DNA from 2 places in the Mycobacterium sp. 663a-19 genome. Region 1 is predicted to be linked to the other one. Evidence: predicted binding sites of a transcription regulator. Region 1 holds the regulator's gene; the other holds the start of a gene.

The links. The regulator LexA, encoded in region 1, represses DNA repair genes until DNA is damaged. The targets are predictions, from matches to a motif close to CGAACANNTGTTCG.
Region 2: the regulator LexA is predicted to act here: its motif matches at 10,331-10,344, upstream of cofD (2-phospho-L-lactate transferase).

What each region holds. Positions count from the first base shown of each region.
Region 1 is NZ_JAPJAV010000010.1:113,225-125,312, reverse strand. Features, by position in the region: gene OQ968_RS18535 (DMT family transporter) at 1-348, shown strand, start outside; gene OQ968_RS18530 (hypothetical protein) at 377-1,066, shown strand; gene miaA (tRNA (adenosine(37)-N6)-dimethylallyltransferase MiaA) at 1,073-1,993, shown strand; gene dapF (diaminopimelate epimerase) at 1,998-2,882, shown strand; gene hflX (GTPase HflX) at 2,929-4,383, shown strand; gene OQ968_RS18510 (acyl-CoA dehydrogenase family protein) at 4,463-5,623, shown strand; gene OQ968_RS18505 (hypothetical protein) at 6,089-8,275, shown strand; gene lexA (transcriptional repressor LexA) at 8,320-9,024, opposite strand; gene OQ968_RS18495 (LysM peptidoglycan-binding domain-containing protein) at 9,351-9,845, shown strand; gene nrdR (transcriptional regulator NrdR) at 10,003-10,467, shown strand; gene OQ968_RS18485 (peroxynitrite isomerase) at 10,516-11,001, shown strand; gene OQ968_RS18480 (PhzF family phenazine biosynthesis protein) at 11,013-11,699, opposite strand; gene OQ968_RS18475 (alpha/beta hydrolase) at 11,733-12,088, opposite strand, start outside.
Region 2 is NZ_JAPJAV010000006.1:264,996-277,083, reverse strand. Features, by position in the region: gene OQ968_RS13420 (TIGR03089 family protein) at 1-245, opposite strand, end outside; gene OQ968_RS13415 (LCP family protein) at 305-1,774, opposite strand; gene rfbD (dTDP-4-dehydrorhamnose reductase) at 1,852-2,769, shown strand; gene OQ968_RS13405 (glycosyltransferase family 2 protein) at 2,762-3,655, shown strand; gene OQ968_RS13400 (sugar phosphate nucleotidyltransferase) at 3,672-4,748, shown strand; gene OQ968_RS13395 (NUDIX hydrolase) at 4,759-5,292, opposite strand; partial or broken gene OQ968_RS13390 (Eco57I restriction-modification methylase domain-containing protein) at 5,312-6,953, opposite strand; gene OQ968_RS13385 (hypothetical protein) at 6,973-7,656, opposite strand; gene OQ968_RS13380 (coenzyme F420-0:L-glutamate ligase) at 7,713-9,071, opposite strand; gene cofD (2-phospho-L-lactate transferase) at 9,068-10,063, opposite strand; gene OQ968_RS13370 (WhiB family transcriptional regulator) at 10,442-10,777, shown strand; gene OQ968_RS13365 (metallopeptidase family protein) at 10,787-11,209, opposite strand; gene OQ968_RS13360 (DUF3499 domain-containing protein) at 11,389-11,829, shown strand; gene OQ968_RS13355 (phosphomannomutase/phosphoglucomutase) at 11,942-12,088, shown strand, end outside.

The sequences.
Region 1 (12,088 bases):
GAGTTCATACCGTGGCTGGTGATGATGCTCGCGGGGATGATCTTCCAGCAGTCGGCGTTCCGCGCCGGCGCGCTGACCGCATCGCTGCCGACGATGACCGTGGCCAAGCCGGTCGTCGCCGGCGTGCTCGGAGGGATCCTCCTCGGCGAGACGTTCGACGTTGCAGGGCCCGAGGTGATCGTCCTGATCGGGGCGGTGGCTCTGGTGATCATCGCCACGGTTGGGCTGGCTCGCGGGGAGGCCGCGACGATGGCGGCGGGAACGGGGCAAGACGTCCCACGCGACGAGCAGCACGAACCGGCCGCAGTGTCCCCGGCCGAGCCCGAGGAAACCCCGACCGTCACGTAGTGCGGTTGGCCCGCGTTAGTTTGGTGGCGTGTTGAGCGCCATCGCGATCATTCCCTCCGCGCCGGTGCTGGTCCCCGAGCTCGCCGGCGCGGCCGCCGCCGAGCTGGCCGACTTGTCCGCGGCGGTGCTGGCCGCGGCCGCCGTGCTGCCGCCGCGCTGGATCGTCGTCGGGACGGGCCGCGCTGACGACGTGCTGGGCCCCGACGCCACAGGCACCTTCGCGGGCTTCGGGGCGGACGTGCCGGTCCGGCTCTCGCCCCGGCCCGGGGACGGCCCGCCGGTCGAGATGCCGCCCTGCGCGCTGATCGCCGCCTGGGTCCGTGGCCGGCTCATGCCCGAGGCCGACGCGCGCGTCCACGTCTACCGCGGCGACCATGACGCCGGCACCGCGCTGGCCGAGGGCAGGCGACTGCGCGCCGATATCGACCGCGCGCCCGATCCGATCGGCGCGCTGATCGTCGCCGACGGCGCCAACACCCTGACGGCGAGCGCGCCCGGCGGGTACCACCCCGGCGACGCCGACGCCCAGCTGGACCTCGACGACGCGCTGGCCAACGGCGACGCCGCCGCGCTGAGCGCGCTGCCCCCTCAGATCCTGGGGCGGGTCGCGTTCGGTGTGCTGGCCGGGCTGGCCGAGCCCGGGCCGCGGTCGGCCAAGGAGCTCTACCGGGGCGCGCCCTACGGGGTGGGCTACTTCGCCGGCGGCTGGCAGCTCTAGGCAGCGATGAGACCGCTCGCGATCATCGGCCCCACCGGCACCGGCAAGTCGCAGCTGGCGCTGGACCTTGCCGAACGGGTCGAGCGGCTCGGCATCCGGGCCGAGATCGTCAACGCGGACGCGATGCAGCTCTACCGCGGGATGGACATCGGGACCGCCAAGCTGCCCGTCGAGGCGCGCCGCGGCATCCCGCACCACCAGCTCGACGTGCTCGACGTCACCGAGACCGCGACCGTCGCCCGCTATCAGCGCTCCGCCGCCGCCGACATCGAGGCGATCGCGGCCCGCGGCGCGCTGCCGGTGATCGTGGGCGGTTCGATGCTCTACATCCAGTCGCTGCTCGACGACTGGTCGTTTCCCGCCACCGATCCCGCGGTGCGCGCGCGCTGGGAGCGGCGGCTCGCCGAGGTCGGGGCGGGGCCGCTGCACGCCGAGCTGGCCCGGCGCGACCCCGCGGCCGCCGCGGCGATCCTGCCCACCGACGGCCGGCGCACGGTGCGCGCGCTCGAGGTGGTCGAGCTCACTGGCCGGCCCTTCGCGGCGTCCGCGCCCCGCATCGGCGCCCCACGCTGGGACACGGTCATCGTCGGATTGGACTGCGACACAACGCTTCTCGACGAGAGGCTGGCGCGCCGCACCGACACGATGTTCGACCGGGGCCTGGTCGACGAGGTGCGCGCGCTGCTGCGGCGGGGCCTGCGCGAGGGGGTCACCGCGTCGCGCGCGCTGGGCTACGCCCAGGTGATCGCCGACCTCGACGCGGGCGGAAACGGCGAGGCGCGTGAGCAGACCTTCGTGGGCACCCGTCGCTACGTGCGCCGGCAGCGCTCCTGGTTTCGCCGGGACCACCGGGTGCACTGGCTGGACGCCGCCGATCCGGCCGGCCTCGTCGATGGCGTTACGCGAGCGTGGCGCCCCGTATCCTGAGCAGGTGATCTTCGCCAAGGGCCACGGCACCCAGAACGATTTCGTGCTGCTGCCCGACGTCGGCGCCGAACTGTCCCTCACCCCGGCGCGGGTGGCCGCGCTGTGCGACCGGCGCCGCGGACTGGGCGCCGACGGGGTGCTGCGGATCACCACCGCGGACGCCGCGGTGAGCGCCGGGGTGCTCGCGCGCCTGCCCGACGGCGTCGAACCGAGCGACTGGTACATGGACTACCGCAACGCCGACGGGTCGACCGCCCAGATGTGCGGCAACGGCGCGCGGTTGTTCGCGCATTACCTGCGCGCCAGCGGTTTGGAGTCCCGCGACCAGTTCGTGGTCGGGTCGCTGGCCGGACCCCGGCCGGTCACCCTGCACCATGCCGACGCCACCGGCGCCGACATCACCGTCGACATGGGCAAGGCCAACCGGCTGGGCAGCGGCGGGCCGGCCTTCGAGGTCGTGGTCGGCGGGCGGCGGTTCACCGGGCTGGCGGTCGACGTGGGCAACCCGCACCTGGCGTGCGTGGCCGCCGACCTGAGCGTCGACGACCTCGCGGCCCTGGACGTGGGCGCGTCCGTGCAATACGACCGTGCGCAGTTCCCCGACGGGGTCAACGTCGAGATCCTCACGCGGGCGGACGGCGGGCTGGTGCGGATGCGCGTGCACGAGCGCGGCGTGGGCGAAACCCGCTCGTGCGGCACGGGAACGGTCGCGGCCGCGGTCGCCGCGCTGGCCGACGCCGGCGCCGACACCGGCACGCTCACGGTCCGGGTGCCGGGCGGCGACGTCGTCGTCACCGTCACCGACGCCACCAGCTACCTGCGCGGGCCGTCGGTGCTGGTGGCCCGCGGCGAGATCAGCGAGGAATGGTGGTGCGCGCAGGAGCGTTAAATCAAGTGCGCTGCACCGATTTGGCGTGCACCATTGCTAATTGCCTATGACTCATCCCGAAACTCCCTTTCACGATCACCCGGATCCAGAGCCCAGTGCGGGCGAGCTCGCCCTCGAGGACCGATCGGCGCTGCGCCGCGTCGCCGGGCTGTCGACCGAGTTGGCCGACATCTCCGAGGTCGAGTACCGCCAGCTGCGGCTGGAGCGCGTGGTGCTGGTCGGGGTGTGGACCGAGGGCAGCGCGGCGGACAACCAGGCCAGCCTGGCCGAGCTCGCCGCGCTGGCCGAGACCGCCGGCTCGCTGGTGCTCGAGGGACTCATCCAGCGCCGCGACCGCCCCGACCCGTCCACCTACATCGGGTCGGGCAAGGCCGCCGAGTTGCGCGAGGTGGTCGTGGCGACCGGCGCCGACACCGTCATCTGCGACGGCGAGCTGTCCCCGGCGCAGCTGACCGCGCTGGAGAAGGCGGTGAAGGTCAAGGTCATCGACCGCACCGCGCTGATCCTCGACATCTTCGCCCAGCACGCCACCAGCCGGGAGGGCAAGGCGCAGGTTTCGCTGGCCCAGATGGAGTACATGCTGCCCAGGCTGCGCGGCTGGGGCGAGTCCATGTCGCGGCAGGCCGGCGGCCGCGCCGGCGGCAGCGGCGGCGGGGTGGGCCTGCGCGGTCCGGGCGAGACGAAGATCGAGACCGACCGGCGGCGCATCCGGGAGCGGATGGCCAAGCTGCGCCGCGACATCAAGGCCATGAAGCAGGCGCGCGACACCCAGCGCAGCCGTCGGCTCGGCAGCGACATCCCGTCGATCGCCATCGTCGGCTACACCAACGCCGGCAAGTCCAGCCTGCTCAACGCGCTGACCGGGGCCGGGGTGCTGGTGGAGGACGCGTTGTTCGCCACGCTGGACCCCACCACCCGGCGCGCCGAGTTCGACGACGGGAGGCCGTACGTCCTCACCGACACGGTCGGGTTTGTGCGGCACCTGCCCACCCAGCTGGTCGAGGCGTTCCGCTCCACGCTGGAGGAGGTGGTCGACGCGGATTTGCTGGTGCACGTCGTCGACGGCTCCGACGTCAACCCGCCGGCCCAGATCGACGCGGTCCGGCAGGTGATCTCCGAGGTCGTCTCCGACTATGGGGCCGACCACGATGGCGACCCGCCGCCCGAGCTGTTGGTGGTGAACAAGGTGGATGCCGCGAGCGATCTGATGCTGGCCAAGCTTCGGCACGGGCTGCCCGGCGCGGTGTTCGTCTCCGCCCGCACCGGCGAGGGGATCGACGCCCTGCGCCGCCGGATGGCCGAGCTCACGACGCCCGCCGATACCGCCGTCGACGTGGTGATCCCCTACGACCGCGGCGACCTGGTGGCCCGGGTGCACGCCGACGGGCGGGTGCAGCAGACCGAGCACAACCCGGAGGGGACCCGCCTGCGGGCCCGGGTCCCGGTGGCGCTGGCCGCCAGCCTGCGCGAGTTCTCCACCGACGGCGACCCGACGCAATAGCCGACGTGCCCAGCCGCCGACCAACCGTCTGGTTGGTATATGTTGGGCGGCAGAGTTCCCGTTCGCCCGGAGGTCAGCCATGAGCAGTGCCGTCAAGTACCAGCGCACTCTTTTCGAGCCCGAGCACGAATTGTTCCGCGAGTCCTACCGCACCTTTCTCGAGCGCCACGTCGCGCCGTATCACGAGGAATGGGAGAAGGCCAAGATCGTCGACCGCGGCGTGTGGCTCGAGGCGGGCAAACAGGGCTTTCTCGGCATGGCGGTGCCCGAGGAATACGGCGGCGGCGGCAACCCCGACTTCCGGTACAACACGATCGTCACCGAGGAGACCACCGCCGGGCGCTACAGCGGGATCGGGTTCGGGCTGCAGAACGACGTGGTCGCCCCGTACCTGCTGCGGCTGGCCACCGAGGAGCAGAAGCAGCGCTGGTTGCCCAAGTTCTGCAGCGGGGAGCTGATCACCGCGATCGCGATGACCGAGCCGGGCACCGGCAGCGACCTACAGGGCATCAAGACCCGCGCCGTCAAGCAGGGTGATCACTACGTGCTCAACGGCTCAAAGACGTTCATCACCAACGGGATCAACTCGGACTTGGTGATCGTGGTGGCGCAGACCGACCCGGACCAGGGGGCACACGGCTTTTCGCTGCTCGTCGTCGAACGCGGCATGAAGGGCTTCGAACGCGGACGGCACCTGGACAAGATCGGGCTCGACGCCCAGGACACCGCCGAATTGTCGTTCACCGACGTGCACGTTCCAGTCGAAAACCTGCTCGGCGAGGAGGGCAAGGGCTTCATCTACCTGGTGCAGAACCTGCCGCAGGAACGGATCTCGATCGCCATCATGGCGGCCGCCGCGATGGAGGCCGTGCTGGAGGACACGCTGCGATACACCAAGGAGCGCAAGGCCTTTGGCAAACCCATCGGCAGCTTCCAGAACAGCCGCTTCGTGCTGGCCGAGCTGGCCACCGAGGCCACCGTGGTGCGCGTCATGGTCGACGAGTTCATCCGGCTGCACCTCGAGGAGAAGCTGACCGCCGAACAGGCCGCGATGGCCAAGTGGTACTCCACCGAGAAGCAGGTCCACCTGATCGACCGCTGCCTGCAGCTGCACGGCGGGTACGGCTACATGCGCGAATACCCGGTCGCGCGTGCCTATCTCGACGCCAGGGTGCAGACGATCTACGGTGGCACGACCGAGATCATGAAGGAGATCATCGGGCGCAGCCTCGGGGTCTAGCCTCCGCGGCGGCCCCGTCGGCGCGCCGTTGGCGAACGCAATCGTGTTGACAGGCAACGACTCCGTCGTCGCGTCGTTTGGTCCGCGGCAAATTCGCGGGCAAATTCAACCGTGCGCCGATCGGTGTTTTGGCCGGGTATATCCAGCTTCGATCGACGGCCTCGCGTACCGTCGGCGCATGCGTTTTGCTGCCCGCACTCCGGCGATGCCGCGCGACCTGTGGACCGAATGGTCGCGACATGGCTGTGGCCCCGCATCATTTCGACATCGGAGTGATATCCGTTTTCGTAAAATTCGTGATTTGGCTTCGAATTCTCCGGTTGCTGGAGCAAAGTTATGCGAGCCCGGCGATAACGCGTACCGATGCGGGTTGCCAACTCGCGGTGGGGGTATCACCCGCTCGCAGGGTCTGCAGGGTGCGGGCATGGCCGCAACAAGGGGCATATCCGTCGGCTGGGAGGCTTGGTGAAACCGCAGAGAGGTCCACTGCGCAGGCTGTTCGGGCGCGCGCTGGTGAGCATGGCGGCCGCGGTGGTGGCCGCGGCGTTCCTGGCGCCCACGGCCTCGGCGTCCCCGATCGGCGACGCCGAGGCGGCCATCATGGCGGCGTGGGAGAAGGCCGGCGGCGACAGTTCACCCCTGGGCCCCAGGAAGGGCGACGTCTACCCGGTCGGCGACGGGTTCGCGCTGGACTTCGGCGGCGGCAAGATGTTCTACACCACCGACACCGGCGCCAAGTTCGTCTACGGGCCGATCCTGGACAAATACGAGGCGCTCGGCGGCCCGGCCAACAGCGACCTGGGATTTCCGACCATCAACGAGGTCCCCGGCCTCGCCGGGCCGGACAGCCGGGTGGCCACGTTCTCCGCCAGCGACAAGCCGGTGATCTTCTGGACGTCCGAGCACGGCGCCTTCGTGGTGCGCGGCGCGATGAACGCCGCGTGGGACAAGCTCGGCAGCTCGGGCGGCGTGCTCGGCGCCCCGGTCGGCGACGAGACCTACGACGGCGAGGTCACCTCGCAGAAGTTCACCGGCGGCCTGATCTCCTGGAACCGGAAGACCAAGGACTTCAGCACCACCCCGCCGGTGCTGGCCGACCAGCTCAAGGGCCTGCAGGTGGCGACCGATCCCACCGCGGCGATCAACATGGCGTGGCGCGCCGCGGGCGGCGCCTCGGGTCCGCTGGGCGCCAAGCAGGGCGGCCAATATCCCATCGGCGGCGACGGGATCGCCCAGAACTTCGCCGGCGGCAAGGTGTTCTTCAGCCAGGCCACCGGCGCGAACGCCGTCGAGAGCGACGTGCTGGCCAAGTACGAGTCGCTGGGCGGGCCGGTCGGCAGCGACCTGGGCTTCCCGATCGCCAACGAGTCCGACGGCGGCGTCCCCGGCAGCCGGGTCTCCGCGTTCGCCGCGGCCGATAAGCCGGTGATCTTCTGGACGTCCCAGCACGGCGCGTTCGTCGTGCGCGGCGCCATGAAGGCGGCCTGGGACAAGCTTCGCGGCCCCGGCGGCAAACTGGGCGTGCCGGTCGCCGATCAGGCGGTGGACGGCGACGTGATCTCCCAGAAGTTCGCCGGCGGCAAGATCTCGTGGAACCGCGCGAAGAACACGTTCGCCACCGAGCCGTCCAACCTGGCGCCGCTGCTGTCCGGCCTGCAGGTGTCGGGCCAGAACCAGCCCAGCGGCGCGGCGATGCCTCCCCACGCCAAGAAGTTCGCCTGGAACTGGTGGTACCTGCTGGCGCTAATTCCGATCGCGGCATTGTTCGCGGTGTTGGGGTATGTGGTGGTCGGGGCGCGCCGCCGTCGCACGGCCCGGGAGCTCGCCGCCTACGAGTTCGACCGCGACGTGGACGTCGGTGGCTACGACGCCGACGACAGCTGGGGCCACGAGGAAGCCGATGTCGCCGCCGAGCACTATGGCTTCGGCGAGCCGCGGCCCTCCGAGGAGGAGCCGGTGGGCGCCGGGTCGGCGCGGGTCAGCTGGTCGCGGGGCGACGAGGCCGGGGACGAATACGGCGGCGAATGGCCGTCCGGGTCCAGGGAGGATGAGCAGGAGGACCCCGACGCGGTCGACACCGATTCCATACCCGTTGTCGCGGAAGGTGTTGTGGCGCAGGGTGTTCGGGCCGAGCCCGAGCATCCCGAAGCCGCCCCCGAAGACGTCCTGGAAGCCGCCTACCCCGATGAGGAGTACCCGGAGGCCGCCGACATCGAGGCCGCCTACCCGGACGTGGCCGTTCCGCATGCCCCCGCGGATGCCGCCCATCCGGACGAGGCCTACCCCCCGGCGGCGCCCGAGGCGGTCGATTCGGGCGCCGGGTACCCGGACGTCGCGGTTCCGCACACGGCGCCGGATGTCGCAGCGCCGGGCGCCGTCACGCCCGCCGCCGCCCCGCGGTCCGGGCGGCACGCGGCCGTCGACACCGAGGAGGAACCGGCCGGCGCGGGACTGGGCTCACCCGGGCGCCCGACCATCCACCTGCCCCTGGACGACCCGTATCAGGCGCCCGAGGGATATCCCATCAAGGTCAACGCCAGCTTCGGCCTGTACTACACCCCCGACAGCGGGCTCTACCAGGACACGCTGGCCGAGCTCTGGATGTCCAGCGAGGAAGTCGCCCAGGTCAACGGCTTCACCAGGGCGGACTGACCCGCGAACGTCTCAATCTCGTTGCCGCACAATAAGATTCCGCGTCAGATCTTGCGAATCACCGTGACGACCTTGCCGAGCACGGTCGCGTCGTTGCCCGGGATCGGATCGAACGCCGGGTTGTGCGGCATCAGCCACACCTGACCGCCCGCGCGCTTGAACGTCTTGACGGTGGCCTCGCCGTCGATCATGGCGGCGACGATGTCGCCGTTGTCGGCGACATTCTGCTGCCGCACCACAACCCAGTCGCCGTCACAGATCGCGGCCTCGACCATCGAGTCGCCGACGACCTTGAGCAGGAACAGCGCGCCCTCGCCGACCAGCTCACGGGGCAGCGGGAAGACGTCTTCGACCGCCTCCTCGGCCAGGATCGGCCCACCGGCCGCGATGCGCCCGAGCACGGGCACGAAGGTGGGTTCCGGCAGGGCGTCCGAGCCGGCGACGTCGGTGACGGGCACCGCGACGGCCGGGGTGTCCTCGACACCGCGGACGTCGACGGCCCGGGGACGGTTCGGGTCGCGGCGCAGGTACCCCTTGCGCTCCAGGGTGCGCAGCTGGTGGGCCACCGAGGACGTCGACGTCAGGCCGACGGCGTCACCGATCTCCCGGATGCTGGGCGGATAGCCGCGGCTGGTCACCGACTGCCGGATGACGTTGAGGATGGTGCGCTGCCGCTCGGTAAGCGATGGATCCACGGAATGCAACCGGCCGGCCGCGCCGGCGGCTGAAGTGTCGTTGCTGTCGCTCATGGCACTGAATGTAGCCGCCCGGCGGCCGATAATCAAACATGTGTTCGAGTCGCGTGTCGCCCGGGCCGACACCGGGCCGGAACAAGGCCTAAAGACCCTAGGGATGGTGCGTCAAGACCCTACGGCGGGTGAATTACACGTGTGTAACTTTTGCGGGTATCGGGTATTTGTGCTGCATGTCAGGAGGAGGCACCGACGCGGTTTGTCGGTGGTGTGGTTTAGCGTTTGGCTCGTCCGACACGCTTCGCTCAAATGTTCGGGTTTCGAACGGGTGAGCGAATATAGTCGAACACACGAGCGAGGACCAGTTGACCGGAGGAACGCACATGACAGTCATCCACACACTCTCGCCGCGCACCAGCGGCATCCGGCGCCCGGCCGGGGCGCCGGCCGACGGGCCTCGCCACCAGGGGGAGCGCCCGGTCCGGCCCCGCCGTCCGGGCAGCTCACGGCCCGCCGGGGCGCCGCTGCGCTACCACGGCACCGGCGTCGCGATGTCGGTCGCGCCGCATCGCAGGCGGCCCGTCACGATGCTGACCACGGTCGGGCTGGCGCTGCTCGCCGGCGCGATCACGCTGTGGCTCGGCCTGGTCGCGAACCTCGGCCAGCTGGCCAACGGCGACTCCGGCGGTTCGGCCGCCCCGGTGCCCGACAAGCTGGCCGTCGTGCGCGTCGAGGCCGGGGAGTCCCTGCAGGACGTCGCGCACCGGGTGGCGCCGGACGCGCCCGCTCGCCAGGTTGCCGACCGGATCCGCGAACTCAACGACCTGAACTCGCCGGCGCTGGCCGCCGGGCAGACGCTGATCGCCCCGGTCGGCTGACGGCGCCCCGGTGCACTGCGAAAGCCGCAGCGGGCCAAGGCCGCTCGGTCCTCGCGGCGACGGGCGCGCGCGCACCGCGGTTGCGTTGGCCTCCCGGGGCGGCGCACGGGTACGCTCGGACTGTTCCGCGAGGTGTCAGCACGGCGAAGGAGCGGCCATGCACTGCCCGTTCTGCCGGCATCCCGACTCCAGGGTGATCGACTCGCGGGAAACCGATGAGGGCCAGGCCATTCGGCGCCGCCGGTCCTGCCCCGAATGCGGCCGCCGGTTCACCACCGTGGAAACCGCGGTCCTGGCCGTGGTCAAGCGCAGCGGGGTGACCGAGCCGTTCAGCCGGGAGAAGGTCATCAAGGGGGTCCGCCGCGCCTGCCAGGGCCGCCAGGTGGACGAGGACGCACTCAACCTGCTGGCCCAGCAGGTCGAGGACACCGTGCGGGCCGCCGGTTCGCCGGAGGTCCCCAGCCACGAGGTCGGCCTGGCCATCCTCGGGCCGTTGCGCGACCTGGACGAGGTGGCCTACCTGCGATTCGCGTCGGTGTATCGGTCGTTCTCGTCGGCCGACGATTTCGAGCGCGAGATCGAGGCGCTGCGCGCGCACCGCAAGGTGTCCACGCCGAGCTGACCCACCGGCGTCCCGGGGGCCAGTGCCCGCCGGACTACGCTGTTTTTCATGCCTGCCGACTTGCATCCCGATCTCGAGGCCCTGGCGCCACTGCTCGGCACCTGGGCCGGTCGAGGCGCCGGCGAATACCCCACGATCCAGCCCTTCGAGTACCTCGAGGAGGTCGTGTTCTCCCATGTGGGCAAGCCGTTTCTGGCCTACGCGCAGAAGACCAAGGCGGTGGCCGACGGCAAACCCCTGCACGCCGAGACCGGCTATCTGCGGGTGCCGCAGCCGGGTCAGGTCGAGCTGGTGCTGGCCCACCCCAGCGGCATCACCGAGATCGAGGTGGGCACCTATTCGGTGACCGGCGGCGTCATCGAGGTCGAGTTGTCCACCACCGACGTCGGATTGACCCCGACCGCCAAAGAGGTGTCCGCGCTCGGACGCTCCCTGCGGATCGACGGCGACGAGCTGTCGTACTCGGTGCGGATGGGCGCCGTGGGGCAACCCATGCAGCATCACCTCTCCGCGACGTTGCACCGCAAGGCCTAAACCGCGCGCGCTCAATTCACCTGTGTCACACCGTCGTTGACGACGCGCCCGGCCACCCGCACCCAGCCCTCGGGACTCCAGATGGTCTCGATCCTCGACCCCTTGCCCTGCGTGATGTGCAGGTCGCGGCTGAGGTGGTCGGTGATGCGGATCGCCGCGGAGCCCGTCGCCTCGTCTTCCGGCACACCGAGATTCGCGGCGAACATGCGGGCGCGCAGTGACCCGGCGGATTCGTCGGTCCACGCCCACAGGTAGTGGGCGGTGTCGTCGGGATAATCGGCGGGGTCGGCGGCCAGCAGCTCGTCAACCGAATCGAGTTCGTGGACGAACAATTCGGGGGCCCACTCCGAGCGCGCGCTGATGACCGTGAGGTCGCCCTCGTAGCCGACCTGCACCACGCCGGCCGGCACCCGCAGCGTGTTGATCGGCGTGCCCCGGTCGCGCAGCCACCAGGAAACGCCGACGGTCGGATGTCCCGCGAACGGGATCTCGGTTCGCGGCGTGTAGATCGTGGCGTGCGCGGTGGTGGAGCCGGCGGCGGGCAGATCGACGAATATCGTTTCGCTGTAGCCCAATTGGGTGGCCAGCCGCTGCCGGTCGCGGGGCTCGACCTGGGCCGCGTCCACCACGCCGAGCGGATTGCCGAAGTTGCGGTCCGGATCGGTGAACACGCGCAGCACAGTCACGTCGATACCCATGGACCGACTGTACGACCCAGGGGCAAGCGATGATCAGGTGGCGCTGCGTTCGTCGGAGCCCATGGCGTTGAGGACCGCGACGCGGGTGCCGGCGGGACCGGTGACGGTCCGCTCGCCGCTGCCGGTGCGGAGCAACTCGCGCAGCGCGGCCGGGTCGTATTCGGCGGGCTCGGTGGTGTCGACGAAGCGCTGCACGACGTCGATGAAACGGGCCGGGTCGTCGTGGAAGGGGAAGTGGCCGGAGCGCTGGAAGATCTCCAGCCGGGAGCCGGGCATCGCGGCGTGCGCCATGTGGGCGTGCCGGACGGGGACGACGACGTCGCGGCTGCCCCAGATGATCTGCACCGGGATGGCTTCGGTCAAATAACATCGGTCCAGCATGGTGACGA
Region 2 (12,088 bases), on a different contig from region 1:
AGGTCACCGCCCAGCACGGCCTCGGCGCCGATCCACCACACCCCGAACAGGACCGCCGCCGTCTGCCAGTGCGCGGGCAGCAGGATCGCGACCCGGCTGGCCGGGCCCGCGCCGAGCTCGTCGCGCAACAGGTTGCCGGTCTTGGCGGCCCAGTTCGCCAGCGTCACAGCGGACAGCTCGATGCGTTCGCCGGTGGCGTCGTCGTAGTAGGTGATGCGCGGGCCGACTGGGTCGGCGCGCAACATCGGGTCCAGGATCAGCCCGGACAGCGTTGATTCAGGCACCGGTCGGTCAGTTTATGCGGTCAGTTTATGCACTCCGGCTTGTCGGAGCCGGCGGTGAGGATCGGCGAGGGCGCCGGGACGTTCGGGTCGGCGGTGGCGGCCTGGTCGGACAGCTTGGCGGGCATGATGGTCCCGCTGCCGGACAGCCCGGAACCCGGACCGGTGTAGTCGTTGGCCAGCACCACCTTGACCGATCCCGGCGCCAGCGAGGGATCGGCGACGACGGGCAGCCCGCCGAGCTCCTTGGCGACCTGCTGGGCGCCCAGGTCGTCGGTCTTGGCGGCCCGCACCTGGCTGCTCTTCACGTGGCCGCCGTCGTTGTTGCCCACGGCTCCGGTGGCAAAGCCCTTGGCGCTCAACACATCCGACACCGCCGCCGCCAGCCCGTTGATGTCGGTGTCGTTGACGACGCTGGCGGTGGTCTTGGCGGGCGTGTACGCGAGTTCCTCGGTCTTGCCCTGCGCCTGATCGTGCAGCAGGCTGGCCACCCAGTCGGCGACCTGGTGCGGATCCACCCGCACCACGCTCTGCATGCCGTCATCGCTCCAGCCGGCGCCGTCGAGCACCGGGATGGTGGCGAAGGCGACGTTGCCGCCGGCCAGCTTTTGCATCTGCTGGACGAAATCCATGACGTCCCAACCCGAGGAGATCACCACCGAGCGCTGCACGGCGGCCTCCAGCCGCTTCAGCGTGGCCGGGCTGGACAGCGTCTTGCCGGAGATGACCCGGTGGGCCAGCGAGGCCATCACCACCTGCTGGCGCACCACCCGGTCCAGGTCGCCGCGCGGCAGCTCGTGGCGCTGGCGCACGAAGCTGAGCGCCTGCGGGCCGTCCAGCCGCTGCTGGCCGGCCGGAAAGTCGGCGCCCGAAAGCGGTTCGTACACGGGCTCTTTGAGGCAGACGTCGACGCCGCCGAGCGCGTCGGTGATCAACGCGAAGCCCAGCAGCCCGATCTCGGCGTAGTGGTCGACGGTGACCCCGGTCAGGTCGGCGACGGTCTTGATCAGCGCCTCGCGGCCGGCCTCGGTGCCCTGCGCGGCGGCGTCGGCGGCGGAAGCGCCGGCCTTGACGAGGCTGGTCCGCTTGGCCTCGCGGGTCTGGCCGTAGACGCCGTTGATCTTGGTCTTGCCCAGCCCGGGGGCGGCGACGTAGGAGTCGCGGGGGATCGAGATCGCGGTGGCCGACTTCCCGTTGTTCGGTATCCGGATCAGGATGATGGTGTCGGTGTTGGTGGCCTCCTCGTCGCCGGCGCGCAGCGTTTCGAGTTCCTCGGGGGACAGCGGGTTGCCGTGCGCGTCGGTGCGGCTGTCGAGGCCGACGAGCAGGATGTCGATCGCGCCGTCGTCGCCGCCCTTGCCCAGCGAGGGGGCGGACATGTGGAAGATGCCGTCCTCGAAGGACCGAACGTTGTTCCATGCGACGCCGGTGCCGATGACGACGGCGACGGCCATGGCGGTGGCAAGCGCGCGAACCACACGTTGCACAGGCATCACATTAGGTTACTTGCGACACACCCGCTTCTCGGGTAGCCGGCCGCGGCGCGCCCGGCGCGTGCCAGACTCGAAGCATGTCGGGCAGGTCAGGAAGGCTAGTCATCACCGGGGCCGGCGGGCAGCTCGGCAGCCGGTTAGCGGCCGCGGCCGCCGGTCAGGGCCGTGACGTGCTGGCCCTGAACTCGTCGCAGTGGGACATCACCGACCCGGCCGCGGCCGAGCGGATCGTGCACGAGGGCGACGTGGTGCTGAATTGCGCGGCCTACACCGACGTCGACGGCGCCGAGAGCGCCGAGGATGCCGCCTATGCGGTCAACGCCGCCGGCCCCGAAAACATCGCCCGTGCCTGCGCCCGCGCCGGTGCCCGGCTGATCCACGTCTCGACCGACTACGTGTTCGGCGGCGACTCCGCCCCGGCCGCCGACGCGCTCCGCCCCTACGAACCCAGCGATCCCACCGCGCCGCAGGGGGTGTACGCCCGCAGCAAGCTGGCCGGGGAACGCGCCGCGCTGGCGGTGCTGCCGGAGGCGGTCGTGGTGCGCACCGCCTGGGTCTACACCGGCACGGGCAAGGACTTCGTCGCGGCCATGCGCGGGCGGGCCGCCGGGGACGGCCCCGTCGACGTCGTCGACGACCAGGTCGGCTCGCCGACCTACGTCGGCGACCTGGCCGCCGCGCTGCTGCAGGTCGTCGACGACCGCGTGCCCGGGCCCGTCCTGCACGCCGCCAACGAGGGCGCGGTATCCCGATTCGAGCAAGCCCGCGCGGTGTTCGAGGAATGCGGGGCCGATCCGGCGCGGGTCCGGCCCGTCAGCAGCGCGCAATTTCCGCGGCCGGCGCCGCGGCCGAGCTACTCGGCCCTGTCCGGCCGGGAGTCGGCGGCGGCGGGCCTGCGGCCGTTAAGGCACTGGCGCGCAGGGCTTGTCGCCGCGCTGGCGGCCGCTGGGCGGAACGCCCCGACCGATCGACCGATACTCTCTACGCGTGACTGACGTCCTGCCGGTCGTGACGGTGACCTACTCGCCGGGCCCGCACCTGGAGCGGTTCCTGGCCTCGCTGTCGCTGGCCACCGAGCGCCCGGTCAGCGTCGTGCTCGCCGACAACGGCTCCACCGACGGAACGCCGCAGGCGGCCGTCGAGCGCTATCCGAACGTGCGGCTGTTCGACACCGGCGCCAACCTCGGCTACGGGACCGCGGTGAACCGGGCCATCGCCCACCTTGACGAGGTCGGCCAACCCTGGGTCGATGACTGGGTGATCGTGGCCAACCCCGACGTGCAGTGGGGACCCGGCAGCATCGACGCGCTGCTGGACGCCGCCACCCGCTGGCCGCGCGCGGGCGCGCTGGGTCCGCTCATCCGGGACCCGGACGGCTCGGTGTATCCGTCGGCCCGGCACCTGCCCAGCCTCATCCGCGGCGGCATGCACGCCGTGCTCGGGCCCGTCTGGAAGCGCAACCCGTGGACGGCCGCCTACCGCCAGGAGCGGCTCGAGCCCACCGAGCGCTCGGTGGGCTGGCTGTCGGGATCGTGCCTGCTGGTGCGCCGGTCGGCGTTCGAGCGGGTCGGTGGCTTCGATGAGCGCTACTTCATGTATATGGAGGACGTCGACCTCGGCGACCGTCTCGGCAGGGCCGGCTGGCAAAGCGTGTACGTGCCGTCGGCCGAGGTCCTGCACCACAAGGGCCACTCCACCGGCCACGATCCGGCCAGCCACCTGGCGGCCCATCACCAGAGCACCTACATTTTCCTGGCCGACCGGTATTCGGGTCGGTTGCGGGCCCCGCTGCGCTGGACCCTGCGGGGGTCGCTGGCGGTTCGCTCCCGGCTGATGGTGCGCAGTTCCCGCAGACGGCGGATGGCAGAAGGGCGGCACTGAGTTGGCTAACCCGTTGATGGACCGTCAAATCGACGCGGTGGTGCTGGTCGGCGGCAAGGGCACCCGGCTGCGGCCGCTGACCCTGTCGGCGCCCAAGCCGATGCTGCCGACCGCCGGACTGCCGTTCCTCACCCACCTGTTGTCGCGGATCGCGGCCGCGGGCATCGAGCACGTCATCCTGGGCACGTCGTATCAGGCCGCGGTGTTCGAGGCGGAGTTCGGCGACGGCTCCAAGCTGGGCCTGCAGATCGACTACGTGACCGAGGAGCGGCCCCTGGGCACCGGCGGCGCGATCGCCAACGTCGCCGGCCGGCTGCGGCACGACACCGTGATGGTGTTCAACGGCGACGTGCTCTCCGGCGCCGACCTGGGCCAGCTGCTGGATTCGCACCGGAGCAACCGCGCCGACGTCACCCTGCACCTGGTGCGGGTGGGCGACCCGCGGGCCTACGGCTGTGTGACCACCGACGAGCAGGACCGGGTCGTCGCGTTCATCGAGAAGACGGAGGACCCGCCGACCGACCAGATCAACGCGGGCACTTATGTCTTCGAGCGCAACATCATCGACCGGATTCCGCGCGGCCGCGAGGTCTCGGTCGAACGGGAGGTATTCCCCGCGCTGCTGGCCGACCCGGACGTCAAGGTCTGCGGCTACGTCGACGCCACGTACTGGCGGGACATGGGCACGCCGGAGGACTTCGTGCGGGGATCGGCGGACCTGGTGCGCGGCATCGCCCCGTCGCCGGCCCTGCACGGCCACCGCGGCGAGCAGCTGGTGCACGACGGCGCGGCGGTGTCCCCCGGCGCGGTGCTGATCGGCGGCACGGTTGTGGGGCGCGGCGCCGAGATCGGACCCGGTGTGCGGCTGGACGGCGCCGTGATCTTCGACGGCGTCAAGGTCGAGGCCGGCAGCGTGATCGAGCGCTCGATCATCGGCTTCGGTGCGCGCATCGGTCCGCGGGCGCTGATCCGCGACGGCGTGATCGGCGACGGCGCCGACATCGGCGCGCGCTGCGAATTGCTGCGTGGCGCAAGGGTATGGCCGGGAATCTCCATTCCCGACGGCGGGATTCGCTACTCCTCGGACGTCTGACTCGCGTGCACTAACGAAGCGCTCGGGAAACGAGGTAGGCGAGCGCGTCGTCGGTGCCGTCGGGCAGGGCGTCGACGGGCCACCACCGTAGGTCCTCCGACTCGTCGCTGATCGCGATCCGCGCGCCGGCCGGCGCGCGCGCCACGAATTGCAGGTCCAGGTGCCGCGTCGGCACGCCCAGCGAGCACACGACCGGGTGCACATGCACCGCGGCCAGCACTGGCGCGAGGCGCAGGCCCTCGATGCCGGATTCCTCGGTGGCCTCGCGCAGCGCCGCGGTCACGACGTCGGGGTCGTCCTCGTCGCAGTGCCCGCCGAGTTGCACCCAGCGGCCGAGGCGCCGGTGCAAGGTCAGCAGGACGTTGGTGCCGTCGTCGTCGAGCACCAACGTCGACGCGGTGACGTGGCCGGCCGCGCAGTCGCGACGGCAGGCGTCGGGGCGGCCGTGCACGAACGCGAGCACGGCGTGCCGCAGCGCGTCCTGCGCCGGATCGGGCGCCTGCCAGTCGGTGAGAATCGCGATCGCCGAGTCGCGAAGATTCATATTGCAGGAGGCTCAAGGCTTAGATTAGGGCGCGTCGGGAGCCTCGCTTTGTTCGACGATCGCGAAGAGTGACCCAGGCTTCGCGGCATTGGTTAACAAGGTTTGGCGACAACCCTAGTCTGTCAATCAGAACATGGCGGTCCACTAGCTCGAGCGCTTTCTCGATTTCGTTTGCCTTCAGCAAGAGATCAACGTTCCCAGACAGTTCTGGATCCGCGCATTCTGGGTGGGGAATCGGTAGTTGTTCGGCCTCACGGGGTTCCAGCTCCAAAATGCCGCCTCCGTAGCTTCGGCCCATTACCTCAGCGAAGGCGAAGGTAGCGCTGTTGTGAAACACCGTGGCAAGAGCAGTCGCGTCGGTATTTGGGGCAAGCCGGACCCGATGCACGGTATCGGTGCTTGTTGCCGCGGCGGCGTTCACGGTCAGACGCGGCGCCAGGTGAATCTGGCGGAGCATGAATAGCTCAGGAACCCACAGTGATGGCGTGGTCCACCAAGGCTTGCGGATGGAGCACTTGTAACCGGTGTGGACGCCAGCGGCTTCGCCAGCGTCTATGTGTGCGACAAGAGCAGGATCCCTTGGTTCGTTGGGCGCGTTGAGCAACCATGTTCGGTGCTGGCCTGCGAGATCGCGTGCGCGACACTCGGTGTCGTATACCAGCCCGGACAGTTGGGTACTGCGCGAGACGAGCGGGACACAATGCGCCGTCAACCCGAGCTCGTGAGCTTGCCCATCGGTAAAGGTAAAGAAGCTGTTACGGCCCGTCACGATCCCAACGTCGACGTCGGCTATGTGTCCAAGCCGACTCATTGCATCTGACTGTTTGAGCGTTCGCAGCAGCTGGATTTGATCGGTTTCCAGAAAATACTTGGTCCACTTCTCTTTCTCGTGCAGTAGCGCTGGAGCCGACTCAACTTCAAGATCCGCCGCTGTCAAAGTGGCCAGTCTGTCGGCATCGGTTAGATGGACTGTGCGTATGCGCGCCGGGCCCGCGCCGACGACACCACAGAACAGAACAACTTCTTGCAGGATGCCGTCGAAGACTAGTCGCTCGAACGTTAGCAGTGTGATTTCGCGAAATCGGCTGAGCAGGAACTCGCGCAACTGTCCGGCATAGGTGACCTGAAGCAATTCGGCAGGAAGCACCAATCCGACGCGTCCACCGTCCCGCACTAAAACTGTGCTGGCCACCACGAAGGGGACCCATGCATTGGTCAGCCTGCTGGGGCGCAGGCCCTCACGCCTCATCAGTTCTAGAGCTGGATCTCGCTGCTCGGGTACCCAGTTGCCGAAGCGAATATAGGGCGGGTTTCCCGCGACGCCGTCCCAGCTTGCAGCCTTGGCCTTAGCTAGCCAAGTGAACAGGTTGTCCGTGTCAACTGGGGCGAACTTGCGTGACTTCGCAGCCTCGTGCGCGACGAGTTCCACGCCATGAACTTGACCACTAACTGCGGCTAGCTCCCGCAGAATCCGACCATCGCCACAGGACGGTTCCAAGATCCGACAACCGGAATCGCGAACCCACCTTGCAAGGAAACGGGCCACCGCAGAGGGGGTGTAGTAACCGCCGCGAACCTTGTCAGCCGAAACCGCGGCCTTGCCCGCGAACGTCTTCATGAAGACAAGTATCGGGGGAGGTACTGACATAGTTGGTGACCATGCGCAGGGCGCGTCGACTTTTACGTCGCGTGAGGCGGCAGACCCTGGAAACGGTCGTGATACGACCGATACATGTCATCACTGAACCGCTCGATCCTCAGGGGGCTTTGTGGGTCAGGCAAGTGGGGGTCAATCTGACCCGTCGCAGGATCCCAAGAGATTAGGCCCATTGCCTCTGCTCGATGATTCGGCTCGTCGACAAGTTGTCGGCCACCCAGCCGGGACAGAGTTCCGACGATCGCATTCGTTCGAGGCCCGGGTGCCAGACAGGGCATAGGAATCGCAACTATAAAACCTACGACTGCGCTGGGGAACCTGCTGTGTACTGTGGTTGCCTCTGTCGCGAGGTCGTTGACCATGTTTTGCCAGTTCTTCCCAACGCTTTCGTGGTCATTCAGGGTCTTGCTGTCGAACGCGATCCGCACTCCGTCAGGTCGGTAGCCCACATCGAAGTTCTGAGGCCGGACGCCGCCGACTATTCGCACGGGACCCACTTCCACACAGTCGGGCTCAGAAGGCTGGAGTTGGTTCGCGGCGGGCACCACCAATGGAATGTTCCCGAGCATCACGGAGAGGGCATGGCCGACGGCTGCGTCTATCAGCATGCCGAAGTCCATTCCATCTTTCTTTGAGAACTTCGAGCCGCCGAGCCACTTTTGGCCAAAGGTTGCGAACTGATCAATGGGCAGGTCAATCGCTGTCATTGGTTGCAAGGCTGCCACGTATGCGCAGCGTAGTCCGTAACCTCCGGGTTGACAGTTCACTTGCGGATCAACAAATCCCCGGCGTCGGCCGGTTCGCGCAGGCCGGCCGGTTCGGCGGGGTAGCCGATCGCGATGGCGCCCAACGGCTCCCAGTCGGGCGGCAGCTGCAGCTCGGCGCGGACCAGGTCGGCGGCGAAGATCGTCGAGCCGATCCAGCAGCTGCCCAGCCCGCGCACCGCCAGCCCGACCAGCAGCGCCTGCACGGCCGCCCCGACGGCGACGGTGAACATGGTGTGCTCGGCGTCGGTGCGCGCGGCGTCGGGATAGCTGTGCGCGCCGTCGGGGACCAGCATCGGCATGACGACCTCGGGTGCGTCGTAGAGGATCTGGCCGCGCGCCACCCGGCGCTCTATCGACTCCGCGGGCCGGCCGTCGCCGGCGAGGTCCGCGCGCCACTTGTCCCTCATCGCGTCCAGCAGCCGGGTCCGGGTGGCCGGCGTCTGCAGCCATACGAACCGCACCGGCCGGGTGTGGTGCGGGGCCGGCGCGGTGAGGGCCTCCGCGACGGCCGCCTCGACCAGCTCCGGCGGCACCGGCTCGGCGCTGAACCGGCGCACCGATCTGCGCGACAGCTGCGCCTGCCGGCGGCCCAGCTCGAGGGCCTCGGCGGTGCCGAGCCAGAACAGGTCCTCGTCGCCGGGCCGCAGCAGCTGCCGGGCGGTCGAGCCGTCGTCGGTGACCACCCGCCTGGCGAGCCCGCGCACCACGGCCACCGGTGTGGCGGTCAGTTTGCCCTTGACCAGATCGGCGGCCGCGGCGATCTCGTCGGCGACCGCGACCTCGGTGACCACCAGCTCGTTGCCGTGCCGGTCGACGGCCCCCGAATAGCCTTGCAGCACAGCCACACCCGCCGCGCCGACGGCCGCGTCGATCTGGCCGTTGCGCCAGGCGCGGCCCATCGTGTCGGTGATGACCACGCCGACGTCGACGCCGAGCCGCTCGCGCAGGCCGGCGCGCAGCGCGGCGGCGCTGGCATCCGGGTCCACCGGCAGCAGCGCGAGCTCGTCGGCGCCGACGTTGGAGCCGTCCACGCCCGCGGCGGCCTGGACCAGCCCCAGCCGGTTCTCGGTGATCAGGGTCCGGCCCTTGCGGGCCAGCACCCGGACCGCCTCGTCGTCGACGAGCTTGCGCCGCAGCCGATCGCGCTCCTCGGCGTCGCGCGGCGCGGGCACCAGCCGCCCCTCGCACTTGGACACCACCTTGCTGGTGACCACCGCGACGTCGCCGTCGCGCAGCCAGGGCGCGGCGGCGGCCAGCGCCGCGCTCAGGTCGTCCCCGGGCCGGAACTCCGGAAGCCCCGCGACGGGCAGGATCTCGATCGCGGCGGCGCTGCCGTGCTCGGCGGGCGCGGTCACGCCGCCACGCCCGCGAGGTCCAGCCCCGCGGCGACCATCTCGGCCGTCGCCTTCGGGTCGCTCATCAACAGCGGCACCGAGCGCACGGCGACCCCGTCGATGTCGGCGTGATCGCCCTCGTGCACCAGCCAGCAGTCCAGGATCCCGGTGTCGCTGCGCGCCCCGTAGTGCCGGCCGACCGCCTCGGCGGTGGATTCGACCCCGATCACCGACAGGCACGCATCGGCCATGCCGCGCAACGGCTTTCCACCGATGATCGGCGAATAGCCGACCACCGGGGCGGCGGCTCCCCGCAGCGCGCCGCGGATGCCCGGGACGGCCAGGATGGCGCCGACGCTGACCACCGGGTTGGACGGCGCCAGCAGGAGGACGTCGGCCTCGCCGATCGCCGCCACCGCTTCGGTTGTGGCGCCGGCCTTTTCGGCGCCGACGAAGGCGAAGCTGTGGGTGGGCACCTTCGCCCGGTAGCGCACCCACCACTCCTGGAAGTGGATGGCCCGACGGCTGTCGTCGGCCGGATCGGTGATCACCACGTGTGTCTCGCAACGGTCGTCGGTGGCCGGCAGCAGCCGGGCGCCGGGCTGCCAGCGGTCGCACAGCGCCGTGGTGATCTGCGACAGCGGGTAGCCGGCCTGCAGCATCTGGGTGCGCACCAGGTGGGTGGCCAGGTCGCGGTCGCCGAGCTGGAACCAGTCCGGCTGCACACCGTAACGCGCCAATTCCTCTTTGGCATGCCAGGTTTCGTCGCGGTGGCCCCAACCCCGTTCTGGATCGACGCCTCCACCTAAGGTATACATGCAGGTGTCCAAATCGGGGCAGACACGCAAACCGTGGATCCACGCGTCATCGCCGACGTTGACGACGGCAGTCAGCTCGTGGGCCTGAGCATCCGGGCGCCCTTGCGACTGGAACTGACCCAGCCCGAGCAGCTGCTGGACCCCGAGCAGGAACCGGGCGCCGCCGACCCCGCCGACCAGCACGGTGACCTTCACACCGCACGACAGTACCGGCCGGCGAGGGGGGCCCGGCCGCACGCCTGACGGGCGGCAGCGGGGCGCATTTCGAACGACCGCAATGGGGGGTTTTACTTGGCTGTGACCGACACGCCGAGAGCCGATAACAACAGAAACGCCGAAATTTGATCACGAGATGGTATGGAAATGCGCCAAAGTGCTTGACCCGGCTGGTCAACCCGTGTCTAATCACATCAGTGTCATTTCCCGGTTGGCCGGCCGGTTCCGGTGTCGCAGACCGAGATTCGATCACTTGTTCGAATTGTCTGTACATCAGAACAGTGGAAAAAAATCACTCTCTCAATATCAACCTGAGGAGGCGGACGACGCATGTCTTTTGAACACCTTCGGGGCGTTATGGCAAGCACACCGCACACCAGTATTGGTGCGACGCCGGCGCCAATTGCGCGCCCGCATCTGACCGTGGTTCCCGATGCGCCAGTCGCATTCGAACCCGAACCCCTGCCGCCCACCCCGGACCAATGGCAGGACCGCGCGCTGTGCGCGCAAACCGATCCCGAGGCCTTCTTCCCCGAGAAGGGTGGTTCCACCCGCGAGGCCAAGAAGATCTGCCTGGGTTGCGAGGTTCGTCACGAGTGCCTGGAATACGCCCTGGCGCATGACGAACGCTTCGGCATCTGGGGCGGTCTTTCCGAGCGCGAGCGCCGCCGCCTCAAGCGCGGCATCATCTGAGCTACCGGCTCATTCGTCGTCGATCGTCGGGTCGATGACCGAAGGTTCCACGTCCAGATAGATGGCCACCTGAGCCACCAGGATTTCGTGCAACAACTCGCCGAGTTCGACGGTGTCCTTCGCCCGTCTCTCGATTGGCTTGCGGAACAACACAATTCGCGCCCTCGTGGCGTTGCCGCGGACGTCCACCCCCGCCGGTATCAAGCGGGCCAGGGCGATCGGCCCGTCGGCGATGACCTCCGGCGGCCACTGCACACTCTCCGGATCCTTCGCGGTGATGCGCGGGATTTCGTCGACGGCCACGTCGAGCTCGGACACCCGCTCGTGCCAGCGCCGCTCGATCGGTTCGTATGCCTCCAGCACCGCCATGTCGAACCGCTCGGCCCGGCTGCGCCAACCCGGCACCGTCGGCGGCAGCAGCGGCCCGCGCATGTCGCGGCCCCGCCGGGTGGCCCGGTGTGAAGCCCAGCGGCCCCGACCGTTTCGCGGCGAACCGCGCGAATCGCCACGGGAATTGTTCACCGGCCCGATGGTAACGGTTGAACATCGGGGGTCGAACCGTTGCGCGTGTCCGGCGCTTCGGCGGCGTTTGTCCACGATAGCCTTTCGTCGTGAACGTTCCCCGTCGCTGTTGCCGGCCCGGGTGTCCGCACTACGCCGTGGCGACCTTGACGTTCGTCTACTCGGACTCGACGGCCGTGGTGGGCCCGCTCGCCACCGCGCGCGAACCGCATTCGTGGGACCTGTGCGTCGGCCATGCCGGCCGGATCACCGCGCCCCGCGGCTGGGACCTGGTGCGCCACGCCGGGCCGCTGCCCAACCCCGACGAGGACGACCTGGTGGCGCTGGCCGACGCGGTGCGCGAGGGCCCGGGCGGCGCGGGGCAGGCCCACCGCGGCGGCACCGGCACGCCGCTGAACGGCTTCTCCGCCGACATGCACCCCGCCGGGGCCCAGGCCACCGCGCCGAGCGGCGGGCTGCTCGCCCCGCCCGAGCATCGCTCCGGACGCCGCCGCGGGCATCTGCGGGTGCTGCCCGACCCGGCCGACTAGCACCGCTGCGAACCCTGTGCACCGTTTGGGCCCATAACTCTGTGGGGCCGATAGGCTGACCCCAAGAGTCCACGAAGACCCGTCCAAGCAAGTAGTCGTCAGGAGCCTCCGCATGTCTCGGCCCGCCGCGGCTGTCCACCGTGTCATCAAGGCTTACGACGTACGCGGGCTGGTGGGCGAGGAGCTCGACGACGCGTTGGTCGCCGACGTCGGCGCCGCGTTCGCCAGGCTGATGCGCGCCGAGGGCGCGCGGCGGGTC